4 regions of the Bradyrhizobium sp. USDA3010 genome follow, and region 2 is predicted to be linked to each of the others. Evidence: predicted binding sites of a transcription regulator. Region 2 holds the regulator's gene; each other region holds the start of a gene.
The links. The regulator PhoB, encoded in region 2, activates phosphate uptake and scavenging genes when phosphate is short. The targets are predictions, from matches to a motif close to TGTCATNNANCTGTCAT.
Positions count from the first base shown of each region.

Region 1: a site for PhoB is predicted at 1,795-1,811, ahead of AC066Y_RS05990 (glycerophosphodiester phosphodiesterase family protein). Genes of this name have one in related genera too.
Region 3: a site for PhoB is predicted at 1,111-1,127, ahead of AC066Y_RS28290 (inorganic phosphate transporter). Genes of this name have one in related genera too.
Region 4: a site for PhoB is predicted at 2,280-2,296, ahead of AC066Y_RS26905 (alkaline phosphatase D family protein). Genes of this name have one in related genera too.

Region 1 covers NZ_JBWJZD010000003.1:97,171-101,053, forward strand. Annotated here, with positions in the region: gene AC066Y_RS05990 (glycerophosphodiester phosphodiesterase family protein) at 93-1,703, opposite strand; gene AC066Y_RS05995 (HlyD family secretion protein) at 1,900-2,871, opposite strand; gene AC066Y_RS06000 (ABC transporter permease) at 2,858-3,883, opposite strand, start outside.
Region 2 covers NZ_JBWJZD010000001.1:399,856-403,738, forward strand. Annotated here, with positions in the region: gene AC066Y_RS01715 (acetylornithine transaminase) at 1-752, opposite strand, end outside; gene AC066Y_RS01720 (GcrA family cell cycle regulator) at 1,249-1,761, shown strand; gene phoB (phosphate regulon transcriptional regulator PhoB) at 2,051-2,761, opposite strand; gene phoU (phosphate signaling complex protein PhoU) at 2,891-3,607, opposite strand; gene pstB (phosphate ABC transporter ATP-binding protein PstB) at 3,619-3,883, opposite strand, start outside.
Region 3 covers NZ_JBWJZD010000022.1:93,960-97,842, forward strand. Annotated here, with positions in the region: gene AC066Y_RS28280 (hypothetical protein) at 1-288, shown strand, start outside; gene AC066Y_RS28285 (DUF5413 family protein) at 482-916, shown strand; gene AC066Y_RS28290 (inorganic phosphate transporter) at 1,200-2,822, shown strand; gene AC066Y_RS28295 (Crp/Fnr family transcriptional regulator) at 2,886-3,254, shown strand; gene AC066Y_RS28300 (DUF4112 domain-containing protein) at 3,460-3,883, shown strand, end outside.
Region 4 covers NZ_JBWJZD010000020.1:105,822-109,704, reverse strand. Annotated here, with positions in the region: gene AC066Y_RS26910 (aldo/keto reductase) at 1-446, opposite strand, end outside; gene AC066Y_RS26905 (alkaline phosphatase D family protein) at 610-2,190, opposite strand; gene AC066Y_RS26900 (hypothetical protein) at 2,505-2,936, opposite strand; gene AC066Y_RS26895 (indolepyruvate ferredoxin oxidoreductase family protein) at 3,173-3,883, opposite strand, start outside.

The sequences.
Region 1 (3,883 bases), on a different contig from region 2:
TGATCGGCGCATGGCCTCTCGTTCGCCGCCCGGACCGTTCGCGCGTTCCTTCAGCGGCGAGCAGCGCGCTGGACCAGGATGGACGAGAGGCCTTACCCGTCAGCGCGGATCAGGAAAAATAGTTTGTTGAGATGGCTCCATCTGAAAAGGAGATGCCTCGGGCTCCGGCGCAGTTGATCGCGCAAGACACGGTGCCCGCACGTCACCGCCCCGACGGCGTTTGCCGTTGGACGCCGATTCGAAGCTCCGAAAAGCGCGACGTGCGAGCGAGTTAGTCGTGTGCGATGTAGAATCCGGGGGGCGCCGTCACCAGCCGAGTTCACGCAGATAGGCCGCGCGGGCGGCACGCCGGTGTGCGTGAAATCGGTGAACACCCCATCCACGCCGAGGCGGAAGAACTTCAGATATTCCAGGCCAGGGTCGCCGCGATAGTCGGCAGCCAGATATTTCTTCTCGTTGCGGAACGTGAAGACATGCACGAACAGGCCGAGCTTGTGCGCGTCGGCAATGACGCTGGTTGCCTCCTGCGTCGAGGCATCCGCCGTCGATCCCTTGTAGGGCGTGCCGTCGGCGTTGTTGTCCTTCCACGGTGAGATCTTGTAGGGGACGATATAGGCCTTCCACGGACCGATGCCGTCGGCATAGGTCTTGATCTCCGCGAGGCCCTCGGGCGTCAGCATCGCATCGAAGGTGCGGCCGTCACCCGCGACCGTCCAGTCGTACGGACGGGAATTGGCGATGTTGTTGAGCAGCACCTTGCCGGTCTTGAAGTCGACGCCGTTGCCGTCGATCAGCTGGACCTGCCGCGTCTCCAGCCCGTGGCTGCGCATATATTTCAGGCTGCCGGGCTCGAAGCTCTGAACGATGATCGGCGCGTCCTTCGCGTTGAGGCCGTTATCCCTGATGATCTTGATCAGGGCGTCCTCGAGCGGGTGGCTGCCGGGCGCGCCGCAGCCATTGGCGATCGCCTGGGCATTGTTCCAGGTCGGATTCTTGGTTTCCGGATAGACCGCGATCGGACGTCCCGTCGCCTTGCTCTTGGCCTTGGCGATGTCGATGATGTCCTGGAAGCTGATGATCGGAAACTTGCCGTTGAACAGTTTCGGCCGTTCGTTGGCCGCATCATAGGTGGTGCCGGCGATCCAGCTCTTCAGCTCGTCCATGGTGAAGTCGGTGATCGACCAATCATTGGTGTGATCGTCGCCGTCGACGATCAGCGCCTTCAGCACCGATTTGGGATCGGCCGGATCGATCAGGTCGGTGGGATATTCGGCCGGCCCGCTGGTCGGCGTTTGCGCCCATTTCACCTTGACGGCAACGCCCGGCGCGGTGCGCTTGCGTTTCGCGACGTCCGCATTGGTCTTCGCCACTTCGGCGACATTGGTGTTGTCGCCCAGCCATGGATTGTGGCGTGCCACCAGCACGCAATCCTTGGTCAGATGCAGGTCCTCTTCGAGCGCGTCGGTGCCGAGGTCGGCGGCCAGCTCATACGATGCCTCGGTCTCCTCGGGCACCAGGCCCGGCACGCCACGATGCCCGATCACGAGCGGCTGCTTGCCGTCGACGGTCAGGAACGGCTTGGCGCCGGCCGGCGCCGAGGCGGTTTGCGCTGAAGCCATCGACGGCAGCAGGACCGCCAAAGCCGCCGCACCGAGCAGCATCGCGCCAACATGCACCTTCCGTCGCGAACGAATCTGCCTCACGGCCAAATCTCCATCTTTTGCGTGGCATCGGGGCGATGCCATAAAGGCCGAGCCGATCAGGCTGACGCCGTTGTCTTCTTGTCGCAATCTTCTGACAGTCCGATGACTGTTCGGCGAGGCGGGCCGACACAAGCTTCCGCGATGCGCCGGAGGGCGACAGCACGCACCTCATTGCGAGTTCGATCGCGGCGCGTTGTCAACGTGCGATCCGGACGCTCATGCCGGGTTCGAGACCTTCCGCGGCGCCTGCGGGGTCGAGACGCAGACGCAGCGTGTTGCGGTCGTGATCGCCGATCACGCGCTCGGCCTGCCAGGTGGCGAACACCCCAAGCGGCCGCAATTCGGTGATGGCGGCCTTGGCGGCGGCGCCGGAAACGTTCGGTATCACGCTCACCGTCTTGCCCATCGCAAGACCGTCGAGATGGTCCTCGCGCACGTTGAACGACAGCCATTGCTTGCCGGCAGCCGCGATCATCAGGATCGGCTGGCCCGCACGAACGTTCTCGCCCACTTCCGCGGCGATCACGCTGACCACGCCGTCGACCGGCGCGCGCAGCACCATCTTGTCGAGACGGCGCTCGAGCACCGCGACGGCGGCCGCGGCCGCCTGCACCTGTGCGTCGGCGATGGCGCGCTCCTCCTTGGTCGGCCCTGCGACGGCGGCATCGTAGTTCGCCTGTGCCGCCGCCACGCCGGCGCGCCCTGCGGCAACGTCGTTCTCGGCCTGGTCGAGCGCCTGCTGGGTTTCAAAGCTCTGGCTCGCCAGCGTGGTGATCCGCTTGAGCTGGGTCTGCACATAGTCGAGCCGCGAATTGGCCTTGGAGATCGCGGCTTTCAGCGAGTCGATCTGTTCGCGGCGGACGCCGGCATAGACGTTGTTGCGGCTCGCCACCGCGGCGGCATGCGCGGCCCGCGCCTGGTCCGCCTGTGCGCTCAACTCGACGGCGGAGAGCCGCGCTAGGACGTCGCCCGCGTGCACCTGCGCGCCTTTCTCGACCGCGATCGACACCAGCTGGCCGTTCACTTCCGGCTCGATCCTGACCTCGGTCGAGCGGACCACGCCGACGATTGCAGGGGCCGGCGTCGCGCGGCCCTCGGCGTAGATCAGCGCACCCGCGACGAGCGCAAGCGGGATCGCGACAATGGCGATGCGCCTAGCGTTGGGCATGTTGCTGTCCTCTCTTGAACACCAGCGCGGAGATCACGGCCAGCACGAAATAGCCCAGGGCCAGGCACCACAACCTGATCCAGTCATGCGAGACCTCCCAGATGCTGGCGCCGAGCTGGTTGATGCGCACGAGGCCGTCGATCGCCGAGTCGGCCGGGAACAGCCGGCCGAGTGCCGTCGCCGCAGGAGGGATGGCCTCGCGCGGCCATGCGAAGCCGGCGGTGAAGAACTGCGGCAGGCTGGTCGCCAGCAGCAAAATGGTGGCGTTCTCCGGTCGCGTGAACCAGGCGCCGATCGCCTGTCCCATGAAGCTCGTCGCCAGCAGGAAGACGGTCGCCAGCGCGAAGATCTGCGGCAAATGCCCGAGCGTCGAGAAACCATAGATCCGAGGCAGCACGATCAGATAGAGCGCGAGCGCCGGCAGGTAGATGGTCAGATGGGCCACGCCGCGCCCGAACACGCCCGCGACCGTGTTGCGGGAATTCGCCAGCGCCGCGCCGGTCAGCATCGCCGCGCCGATCAGCAGCGTCTGTTGCAGGATCAGGATGAACGCCGCCGGCACGATGTAACTCGCATAGCCGCCGACCGGGTTGAAGATCGGTTGCAGCAGGACGTTGGCCGGGCTGAGGCTCGCGAGCTTCGCTTTGACCAGACCTCCGTCTGCGCGGGCGCCCCGCGACACCAGGTCGGATGTCAGCGTGCCGATCGCGGTGGCGACGGCGCCTGCGGTCGATCGGAAGATGAACAGGTAGGTGGCGTCGGCGTAGACCGGGATGTGCGCGGTGAGGCCCTTGAGCACATCGCGTTCGGTGCCGGGCGGGATCTGCACGGCGGCAAATGCGTAGCCGCGGTCGATCGCGGTGCTTGCCTCCGCAAGGGTGCGGGCGCGAACCGTGACGCTCAATGTGCCGCTGGCATCGAGCGTCTCGACGATCTGGCGTGAGAGATCGCTGAGATCATTGTCGACGACCGCGATCGGCAGCTTGCGCAGGATCTGGTTCAGATAAGGCTG
Region 2 (3,883 bases):
CCGCCGCCGAGCGCCTTCGCCAGCGACATCACGTCTGGCGTGACGCCGGTGCGCTTGTAGGCGAACAGCTCGCCGGTGCGGCCCATGCCGGTCTGCACCTCGTCGAAGGCGAGCAGCAGGCCATGCTCGTCGCACAGCGCGCGCAGTGCCTTGAAGAACGACTGCGGCGCCGAGCGCACGCCGCCCTCGCCCTGCACCGGCTCGATCAGGATGCCGGCGGTGTGCGGGCCGATCGCCTTCTTCACCGCCTCGATGTCGCCGTGCGGCACCTGGTCGAAGCCGTCCATCGGCGGGCCAAAGCCCTCGAGATATTTCGCCGAGCCGGTCGCAGCCAGCGTGCCCAGCGTGCGGCCATGGAAGGCGCCTTCGAAGGTGATGATGCGGTAGCGCTCCGGATGGCCCTTGGAGAAGTGGTGGTGGCGCACCAGCTTGATCACGCCCTCCATCGCTTCGGCGCCGGAATTGCAGAAGAACACGAAGTCGGCAAAACTCTGCTCGCACAGTCGCGCGGCAAGCACCTCGCCGTCCGGGCTCTTGAACAGGTTCGACATGTGCCAGAGCTTGGTCGCCTGCTCCTGCAGCGCCTTGACCAGATGCGGATGCGCATGCCCAAGCGCGTTCACCGCGACGCCCGAGGTGAAATCGAGATAGCGGTCGCCATTGGTTGCGATCAGCCAGGCGCCCTCGCCGCGCTCGAAGCCGAGATCGACCCGGGCGAAGACGGGGAGCAGATGCGACGAGGCGTTGGTCATGGCGTTCACTGCCGGTTTGAAGCCGTCAATCGCTGCGCGCCTTGACGCCTACGCAGCAACCGCCAGCTTCGGAAAACAAAACGGCCGCCTTTGCGGGCGGCACGTGCGGGTCATTCTATGCGGCGGCCGGTCAGTGTCAATCGCCAGGAGCCGGCCTTTGCTGGCCTTCCTGCAATGCGAAACCGGCGCAATCCGGAGCATTCCGGTGCGGTGGAAAAGCCTCACAGCAATGCTTAACTTTGTGGGAACATGTGGACGCACGGCCGCGGACTCTTGCGCCAGAGTCACGCCATATTGTAGCGTTTGGCCTGTCGGGTACGACATCTCGTGCGGCAGTACTGGACCCTCTAAGTAGCCTTCGTGTCTCGCGTAAACGTTCGGGCGCAACACCGTGCCCGGCGAGGGCTAAGGGATTCTGGCCGCAGGGATATTTGTCCAGATTGGCTCGCAGCGCCGCTCCGATGAGTGGCCGGCGCCATGCGAAAGGAAGAATGCGATGACTGTATTGACTTGGTCCGACGATCGCGTCGAGCAGCTGAAGAAGCTCTGGGAATCCGGCCTCTCGGCCAGCCAGATCGCGGCGGAACTTGGCAATGTGACGCGAAACGCCGTGATCGGCAAAGTACATCGGCTCGGCCTCTCCGGCCGCGCCAAGGCCCCCTCCACGGCTGCGCCGCGGCAGCGCAAGGCCCGTCCCGCCCAGCACATGATGCGGGTGGCGCGCCCGGTGTCGCGCGGCAACACCGCGCTCGCGCACGCCTTCGAGGTGGAGATGGAGCCCGATCCGATCTCCTTCGACAATGTGGTGCCGATGAGCCAGCGGCTGTCGCTGCTCGAGCTCAACGAGGCCACCTGCCACTGGCCGGTCGGAGATCCCTCGAGCCCGGAATTCTTCTTCTGCGGCGGCAAGGCGCTCGCCGGCCTGCCCTATTGCGCGCATCACTCGCGCGTCGCCTACCAGCCCGCCGCCGATCGCCGCCGGCCGTCGGCGAAGCCACAGATCAAGTAGCACTCGGGAAACCAGCCTGGACTGCAAAAACAAATCCCCGCGAAAGCGGGGATTTTTTTATGTGATCGTAGCCCGGATGGAGCGAAGCGAAATCCGGGGCGGTGTTTGAAGCGGAGAACGCACTACATCACTGGCGTCGTCCCGGCGCAGGCCGGGACCCATTACCACTGGTGCAAGTGGTTTAAGGCGGCTGTGGCACCAGCGCATGCAAGCAAAAGAGAACAGTGGTTATGGGTCCCGGCCTGCGCCGGGACGACGCCGTATTGTGGCTTGCGATTGCCGGCCGGCCTTACGGCTGCGGCTCGGCCTTCGCGAAGCGGTCGTCGAGCGCATAACCGGCGCCGCGCACGGTGCGGATCGGATCTTGCTCGCGGCCCGGATTGAGCAGCTTGCGCAGGCGGCCGATATGCACGTCGACGGTACGCTCATCGATATAGATGTCGCGACCCCAGACGCTGTCGAGCAGCTGTTCGCGGCTGAACACGCGGCCGGGATGCTCGAGGAAGAATTCGAGCAGCCGATACTCGGTCGGACCGAGATCGATCGGACGGCCCGAGCGCGCCACGCGGCGCTTCTCGCGATCGAGCTCGATGTCGCCGTAGGTCAGCACGGTCGCAAGCCGCTCCGGGCTCGCGCGGCGCAGCAGGCCCTTCACCCGTGCCAGTAATTCCGGCACCGAGAACGGCTTGACGATGTAGTCGTCGGCGCCGGTGGCAAGCCCGCGCACGCGCTCGCTCTCCTCGCCGCGGGCGGTCAGCATGATGATCGGAAGCTGCTTGGTCTCGGGACGCGCCCGCAGGCGGCGACACAGCTCGATGCCGGACAGGCCCGGCAGCATCCAGTCCAGTACCACGAGGTCGGGAACGCGCTCCTTCAGGCGGGTGTCGGCATCGTCGCCGCGCCCGACCGTTTCGACATCGTAGCCTTCCGCATCGAGGTTGTAGCGCAACAGTGTCGTCAGCGCTTCCTCGTCTTCGACTACCAGAATGCGTGCGCTCATCGGTTTAAGTTCTCTCTCTGTGGTGATCCGTTGCCCAGACGCAAACCGAAACGCTTACCTTCCTGGGCATAATCCCCGCGGAAACGACTTGTCGTGAAGACAATCCGGCTCCGCGCTGCGGATCATGTCCTAGGTACCCGGCACAGTGGTGGCAAAATTGGTCATGTCGCCCTTCGGACGCTTGTCGGTGATCTGCTGGCCCTCGATCATGTAGAACACGGTCTCGGCGATGTTGGTGGCGTGATCGCCGATCCGCTCGATGTTCTTGGCGCAGAACATCAGATGGATGCAGAACGAGATGTTGCGCGGATCCTCCATCATGTAGGTCAAGAGCTCGCGGAACAGCGAGGTGCAGATCGCATCGACCTCCTCGTCGCCCTTCCAGACGTTCATCGCCGCCGGCAGGTCGTGCGCGGCATAGGCGTCGAGCACCGACTTGACCTGCGACAGCACGAGGTCGGTCATGTGCTCCAGGCCGCGGATCAGCTTCAGCGGCTGGAAATCGCTTTCCAGCGCCGCGACGCGCTTGCCCATGTTCTTGGCGAGGTCGCCGATCCGCTCGAGATCGGTGGCCACGCGCATCGCGCTGACGATTTCACGCAGGTCGATCGCCATCGGCTGGCGGCGGGCGATCGTCAGCACCGCGCGCTCTTCGATGACGCGCTGAAGATTGTCGATCTCGATGTCGGCGGCGACCACGCGCTTGCCGAGCGCAACGTCGCGACGGATCAGCGCGTCGACCGACTCGGTAATCATCCGCTCGACGAGGCCGCCCATCTCGGCGACCAGGCGGGTCAACTCCTGCAGGTCGCTGTCGAATGCCTTGGCGGTATGTTCAGAAGCCATCTTGTATCTCCTCAGCCGAACCGGCCGGTGATGTAATCCTGAGTCCGTCGATCGCTCGGCGAGGTGAAGATCTTGTTGGTGTCGTCGAACTCGATCAGCTCGCCGAGATACATGAAGGCGGTCTTGTCGGAGACGCGCGCCGCCTGCTGCATGTTGTGGGTGACGATCGCGATCGTGTAGTCCTCGGACAGCTCCTGGATCAGCTCCTCGACCTTGGCGGTCGAAATCGGGTCGAGCGCCGAGCACGGCTCGTCGAACAGGATCACCTCGGGACGC
Region 3 (3,883 bases), on a different contig from region 2:
GCCAATGGCGGCGTCGGTAATGTGCCGGGCATCCTGATGAAGTCCAACGAGCAGGCGCGCGGCACGCCGCTGGCCGGGCTCGCGGTCAAGGTCACCGACGGCTTCTTCCTGGTCGGCCTCTCCAACGTCGACGCCGACCGCTCGCGCAATCTGCAGCTGCTGAAGGAACGCTCCTGGTTCGACGTGCCGCTGGTCTACACCAACCAGCGCCGCGCCATCATCGCGATCGAAAAGGGCGCCCCCGGCGAGCGCGCCTTCAACGACGCGTTCGCGGCGTGGGGTGAGTAACAGCTTCAGCGCTCACCTCGGTACTCACGATCTCATCGCCCCGCTGAGTCCGGGCGTTTCCGTATCGCAGCGAAGTCCGGCTGTTGCAGCGCATCGACGCGATGATCCCGGAACATTACCGGGCGCTTTCGATTTTCCCTAGAACCGTCGCGTGACTGCGTTACACTCGCCTGATGTCGGGCAGGGGCACGCCATGAAACGCTATCTGATCTTCGCAGCCATCGGGCCGTTCATCGGCGGCTTCCTGCTGCTGCTCATGACCACCTATCAGTCCGGCTACTGGACCGAGACCAATGGCGGCGAGGTGGCGAAGCTGCTCGCCGTGTTCGTGAAGTCGCTGCAATACAATTATCTGTTCGGCATCGTGCCGTCGCTGATGTTCGGCGCGGTCGACGACATCCTGATGCATATGCGGCGGATCACGCCGACGGTGCGGATGCTGATCGTAGGTCTCGTGGCGTTCGTCGGCGCGGCGCTGACCTACGCCTCGCACGGCTCCGAGAGCGGCGCGGTGCAGTTCATCCTCTACGGGATGGTCGGCCTCATCCCGGGCGTGATCACGTCCTGGCTGGCGCACAAATATGCCGAAGAGCAGCACGTGCCGGCGACGCCGGCATCCCAGCATTAGGGCATGTACTCATTGCCTCGGGAAAAGCAGAAGTCGTCAGCTTTGACGTGATCGGCGATTTCCGACCGGTCGGCGCAACGAGCGCATCGCAGCCGGACGGGAAGTCGTGTCTAATGCACGGCGAGCGGCGGGGGCCGCTATTATGGCAATCTCGTCAATGGATTAGGCGCCGGCCGCAAGCCGGCCGCATTGCCTTTCATGGAGCTGTCATATGGACGTCATGTCAGCGTAGTCCAAATGTCACATGGCCGCTTTTGTCCTCCCGCGGCTGTGAGGGCGATCCATGAGCGATGTAGCGTTACCTGGTTCGATCGAGCCTGCGCGTAGCGGCGGGCCCGATCTCGAGAAAGGCTTTCATCCTCTCACCGGCATCATTTATCTCGGCGTGATCGGCGCCGCGCTGCTGTTCGTGGCCTACAGCATCTACGCGGATGTCGGCGCGACGGGCGTCGGCAAGACCTCCTATCTCGCGTTCCTGCTGCTGTTCGTGGCGCTGTTGATCTCGCTCGGCTTCGAATTCGTCAACGGCTTTCACGACACGGCGAACGCCGTCGCCACCGTGATCTACACCCGTTCGATGCCGGCCCACATTGCCGTCGTCTGGTCGGGGCTCTTCAATCTGATCGGTGTCCTGCTCTCCAGCGGCGCCGTTGCCTTCGGCATCGTCTCGCTGTTGCCGGTCGAACTGATCCTTCAGGTCGGCAGCAGCGCCGGCTTCGCGATGGTGTTTGCGCTGCTGATCGCCGCCATCATCTGGAACGTGGGTACCTGGTATTTTGGTTTGCCCGCCTCGAGTTCGCACACCCTGATCGGATCGATCATGGGCGTCGGTATCGCGAACGCCCTGATGCACGGACGGGAGGGGACCTCCGGCGTGGATTGGTCACAGGCCGTCAGCATCGGCAAGGCGCTGCTGTTGTCGCCGCTGTTCGGATTTGCGCTCGCTGCCATCCTGCTCTACGGGCTGAAAACCGCGCTGTTGCGCGCAACGCCGGCGCTGTTCGGCGAGCCGAAAGGCGATCAGCCGCCGCCATGGTGGATCCGCGGCATCCTGATCCTGACCTGCACCCTGGTCAGCTTCTTCCACGGATCGAACGACGGTCAAAAGGGCATGGGTCTGATCATGCTCATCCTGATCGGCGTAGTCCCAACCGCTTACGCGCTCAACCGCGCGATGCCTGCGAGCCAGATCGCGGCATTCACCGCGAATTCGGCGGCGGCGAGCAAGGTGATCGAGGATAAGGGAGCCGATCGCAAGGTGACGGGCAATCCGCGTCCGGCGGTGACGAACTACATCGCCCTTCGGCAACTCACCGACGATACCTATCCGTCACTCGCCGTTCTCGTCGGCGAAATCCGCGACCAGGTCGTTCAGTACGGTTCGCTGGCGAAATTCCCGGCCGAGGCCGTCGGCAACACGCGCAACGACATGTATCTGGTATCGGAGGCGCTGCGCTTGCTCATGAAGAGCGGCGACAATGGGCTGAACGATGCCGATGTCGCGACGCTCAATCGCTACAAAGGCTCGCTGGATGCCGCGACCAAATTCATTCCGTCCTGGGTGAAGATTGCGGTCGCGATCGCGCTCGGTCTCGGCACGATGGTCGGCTGGAAGCGGATTGTCGTGACGGTGGGTGAAAAGATCGGCAAGACCCATCTGACCTATGCGCAGGGTGCCTGCGCCGAGATCACGGCGGCCGCGACCATCGCCGCGGCAGACGGGTACGGCTTGCCGGTGTCGACGACGCATGTGTTGTCGTCCGGCATCGCCGGCACCATGACCGCGAACGGATCCGGCCTGCAATGGTCGACAGTCCGCAACATCGCCATGGCGTGGGTTCTGACCTTGCCGGTGGCGATGCTGATCTCGGGCCTGCTCTACTTTGTTTTCGCGCATTTGTTTTAGCCGGAGCAGCAAGACAACCGGATGCATGAGACCTGCATCCGGATTCGGGGAAAGGAATTTCGAGTGGCAGATGCAAGCTTCAGCCTTCTGACGGGCAACGACATCGAAACACGCCTGGTCCGCGCCGGCGGCCTTATCTTTCGCGAAGGTGAGCAGGCCAACGAGCTGTTCGTGATCAAGAGCGGCTATGTGCGCATTCAGGTCGGTAACAAGACCATGGCTGAGCTGGCACCTGACACGATCTTTGGCGAAATGGCGTTGATCGACAACGAGCCAAGAAGCGCGACCGCCACGGCGCTCACGGATGTCGAGCTCGTCCCGGTCTCGGAAAAGCAGTTTCTCTTCCTCGTCAGCCAGACGCCGCATTTTGCCCTGAAGGTGATGCGGACGCTGGCTCAGCGGCTCAGAACCATGAACAAGGGCGTCTATTAGGCGAGGCGAAGAGAGCATCTCGCCAGTTCACGCTTCGCGCGAAAACATCTCGCTGATTGTTGCAAAACGGCGGACATTTCCGTCCGCCGTCGCTTCGGCTTGACGCTGTCGGCGGCGCGGGGCACGTGACGAGGCTTGAACGGCCTTGAATGTGACACAGTGGTAATGTGACGCAACTTGAACCACCTGCCTGCGTTACCATGTGATGGCCATGCCCGAGGACGACATTTTCAACCCCCACGCCACGCGATCGCGGCCGCCTTTCGGCGGGGCGCAGGCGCGCGGCAAGGTCATCGATCAGGACGGGCGCGAGCTCCGCGATGGTCCGCTGCATCCGCAGTTCCAAGGCTTTCAGGGTGCCTTTCAGGAAGGCTTCCGCTTCGACTTCCGCAACTCCACCGCCAACCCGTTCGGCAACCTGACGCGCGAGGAGCGGCTCGCGCGGCTGGAGATGATCGCAAAGCTGCTCGACGTCGCCTTCGTCGTGCCGGGCACCAATGTCCGCTACGGCATCGATGGGCTGATCGGCCTGATCCCGGTGATCGGCGATCTCATCACCACCGCGATCTCGCTGTGGCTGGTGCGCGAGGCCCGTCTGCTGGGTGCGCCCTGGCACATCACCGCGCGGA
Region 4 (3,883 bases), on a different contig from region 2:
ATGTCCTCGACCACGGTCTTGAGCAGCGCGGTGGTGAAATTGGCGACGCCGATCGCGCGGGTGCGGCCTTCCTCCTTCAGCTGCATCAGCGTCTCGAAGACGGCAGGCAGCTTCATGCTCCGCGACGGCCAGTGCACCAGATAGAGGTCGACGTGATCAAGGCGCAGCTTCTTCAGGCTGGCGTCGAACGCTTTGCGGATCGCATCCGGCGCCAGGTTCTCATGCCAGACCTTGGTGGTCACATGCAGGTTCTTGCGCGCGACCTTCGAATCCGCGATCGCGGCCCCGATCGCCTCCTCATTGCCGTACATCTCGGCGCTGTCGATATGGCGGTAACCGAGCCCGAGCGCGCTCTCGACCGCCGCGCGGCAGGCATCGCCCTGCATGCGGAAGGTGCCGAGCCCGAGCTGCGGCAGGCTGATGCCCTGTGTCTGCAGATTGTCCATGGATAGCTCCTGACGCGTGGGCCGCCGATGTCATCGACGACGTCACGCCAGCAAATCGTCTGAAAGGAATGAAATTGGCAGGACTGCCGATACCAGTTTGCCCGCAAACCGGGCCTTCGGGCAAGCCGCCCGCAATCAAGATGTCGCGACGGCTTTCGCGAGCCTAGATATGTTGCGCCATGATCAGGCCGGGCCGCGCGTCCGGCCGCGGCTCGATGTCGACCGACCAGAGATCGTGGTTGTCGACGTCCTTCAGCGTCACTCTCATCACGCCGGTCCTGCCGTCGATGTCGACGCGGCCGAAGAATTGGAGGCCGAAACACGGCGCGAGATTGTCGCCCTGCTCGGCCGAGCAGCCGTTCTGGTACATCGCCTTCGGGCCAAAGGTGTTGTCGAGCTCGCCCGGCGACCAGGTGCCGGCGTGCAGTGGGCCGGAGACGAACTCCCAGAACGGCTCGAACTCCTGGAACACTGCGCGGTTCGGATCATAATGATGCGCGGCGGTGTAGTGCATGTCGGCGGTGAGCCACACCGTGTTGCGGATGCCGGCGCGCTTCATGAAGGACAGGAGATCGGCGATCTCGTACTCGCGCCGCTCCGGCGGCCCGTCGCCGAGCGCGACGGCGTCCAGGCTGACGAGGCCGATCGGCAGATCCGCCGCGATCACCTTCCAGACAGCATCCGACGCCACCAGCTCCCGCTTCAGCCAGGCGAGCTGATCCTGACCAAGGATGAACGCCTGGTCCGGATCGCCCTGCTTATTCCAGCTGGAATCGCGGTAGGAGCGCATGTCGATGATGAAGACGTCGAGCAGCGGCCCGTAGGCGATCTTGCGATAGACCCGGCCGTCGCGCTCCGGCATCAGCCGCATCGGCATGAATTCGTGGAAGGCGCGGCGCGCCCGCGCCACCAGGCGCGAATTGCCGTCCGCATCATAGCCGGTTGCGTCGGCGGTGCCGATTGGCGACCAGTCGTCGGCCACCTCATGGTCGTCCCACTGCGCGAACATCGGCACCTCGGCGTGGAAGGCGCGGAAGTTGTCGTCGAACCAGTTGTATTTGTAGTTGCCGCGAAACTCGTCGAGGCTGTGGGCGACGACCGACTTCTCCTCGGTGACGATGTTGCGCCAGACCTCGCCGTTCGGCAGCATCTGCTCCGACGGCACCGTGCAATCGGCATAGATGTGATCGCCGGAATGGATGAAGAAATCCGGGTGCTCGTTCAACATGGTGCGATAGCTGCGCAGGCCGCCGCGCGCGGGGTCGATGCCCCAGCCCTGCCCCACGACGTCGCCGGACCAGACGAACGAGACCGAGCGGCGGTCGACCGGCGCGGTGCGGAAATGCCCGACGCGGCTTTCGCCCACAATGCCGTCGCGATCCTCGAAGCTGATGCGATAGAACAGGTCCTGCCCCGGCGGCAGGCCATCGAGCAGCAGCTTTGCGGTGAAGTCGCGCTCGGGCAGCGCGTCGGCGGACGCGGTGCGCAGGATGGTGGCGAAGCTTTCGACCGCGGCGCATTCGATCTGCATCCGCGCGGCGCGATCGGCGCGGGCCCAGATCACAGCGGAATCGCTGGCGACGTCGCCGGACTGGATGCCCGCGATCGCAGGCCGATCCGCGGCGCGGCTCAGATAGGGCTTTGCCAGCGCGCCCAATCCCGCCAGCGCGGCCGTCGACGCCGAGCGCACCAGAAGCTGACGCCTTGTGAGGCCTCGCCCCCTCGCGGAGATCGCTGTCGGCATCGAATAACCTTCGTCGAATCGCAACGAAGGTTTTGCCTGCGCTGTTTGACTCCGCCCTTACGGTTTCTTGACTCTGCGCCGACGGTTTTGCGACGGCGGGATGACTCGGGGGATATGGAGATCGGAACAGCACAGGAACGCCGAGCACTCGATGCTAATCCCGTCATCCTGAGGCGCGAGCAGAGCGAGCCTCGAAGGATGAATCGGCCAAAGACGGGCCGTCGATCCTTCGAGACGCGCGCAAGAGCGCGCTCCTCAGGATGACGGGTTTGGGATTGGCGCACTTCGAGAGAGCACAGGCGCGGCGGGCACTCTCACCGCTGCCAGTTGCAGATGCCGCCGGTGCGGCACGGCCAGGTCTGGATCCTGGTGTCGCGGGCTTCCGCATCGAGCGGGTTCGAATGGCGCCGCGCGAGCTTGGCGCGGGCGGGAACCTGCGCCACTGCGCGCTTGCGTTCATGCGGTGCCGTTACCCTGCTTGTCCGCACGGCCTTTTGCCGCTCGACTTTCGGCTGCTCGACCTTCGGTGCGACATTGGCGCGCTGATCAGGTCCGTGGTCGGTCTTCGCCTCGACCGGAACCGGCTCGAACTGCGCCGGCGGGCCAAGCGGCTTCGGCGAGAGCACGGCCCGCGAGAGATCGAGGCTGAAGAACTCGCTTGGGCGGTAGTCGTCAGCCAACGCCACGCCACCCAACGCCAGGCACGCGGTGCAAACAGTTGCAACAAAAGCGCTTTTCAGGACCATCAAAGGGCCTCCTGAAATCACTCGAACAGAACAGCCATCATGTAGGAGCCCGGCCGCGCGAATCCAGCCACGGCTTACGGGGCAGGGTTACCGGTCAACCAAGGCGGTCGTGGAAAGTTCCGCTGCCAGCCACCTGGCGCGCCGTTCCGATGGTATCGGAACGGGTTTCTAGCTTCTTGTTTTGACGCGTTTTCTTCACGCGAACCGGTAGCCACTTCGCTCGAATACGCTCCAGCCTACTCCGCCGCCTGTGCCAGCGGCTGGCCGATCGCACGCTCCAGCCGCGCGCATTCGGTGCGGTAGCGGGCGACGTTGCCTTCCTTGATGTGGCCGTAGCCGCGCACGAGGTCCGCGGTCTTCGCCAGCGCCACCAGGCGCGGCAAATCGAGCGGCTTCTTGCCGTCGAGGTGACGCAGGATCATCGCCGCATACTCCACCGGCAGCGCGCGCTCCATCTTGCGCTCGGCGGTGTAGCCGAAGATGTCGAATGCTGTGCCGCGCAGGCCCTTCAGCCCCGACAGCAGGCCGAACGCCTTGAAGATCCACGGCCCGAACTCGCGCTTCTGCAAGCGCCCGGTGACGGGATCGCGCTGCGCCAGCAGCGGCGGTGCCAGCAAGACCTTCAGACCGGAATTGCCCTCGAACTGCTCCCTCAAGGCCTTGCTGAACTCGCCGTCGGAATAGAGCCGCGCGACCTCATATTCGTCCTTGTAGGCCATCAGCTTGAACAGGCCCTTTGCAAAGGCCTCGGTCAGGTCATGCGAGCCCGGCGCTGCCGCAGCTTCGGCGGAGCGGACGCGCGCGACGTCGTCGAGATAGCGCTTCGCGTAAGCCGCGTCCTGATAGTCGGTGAGGAACTTGGCGCGGAACGCAATCGCCTCATCGAGCGTCTTCTTCGCCGGCGCGGCGCCTGCGCTCTTGAAGCGCGCGGCGCTGACCACGCGCTG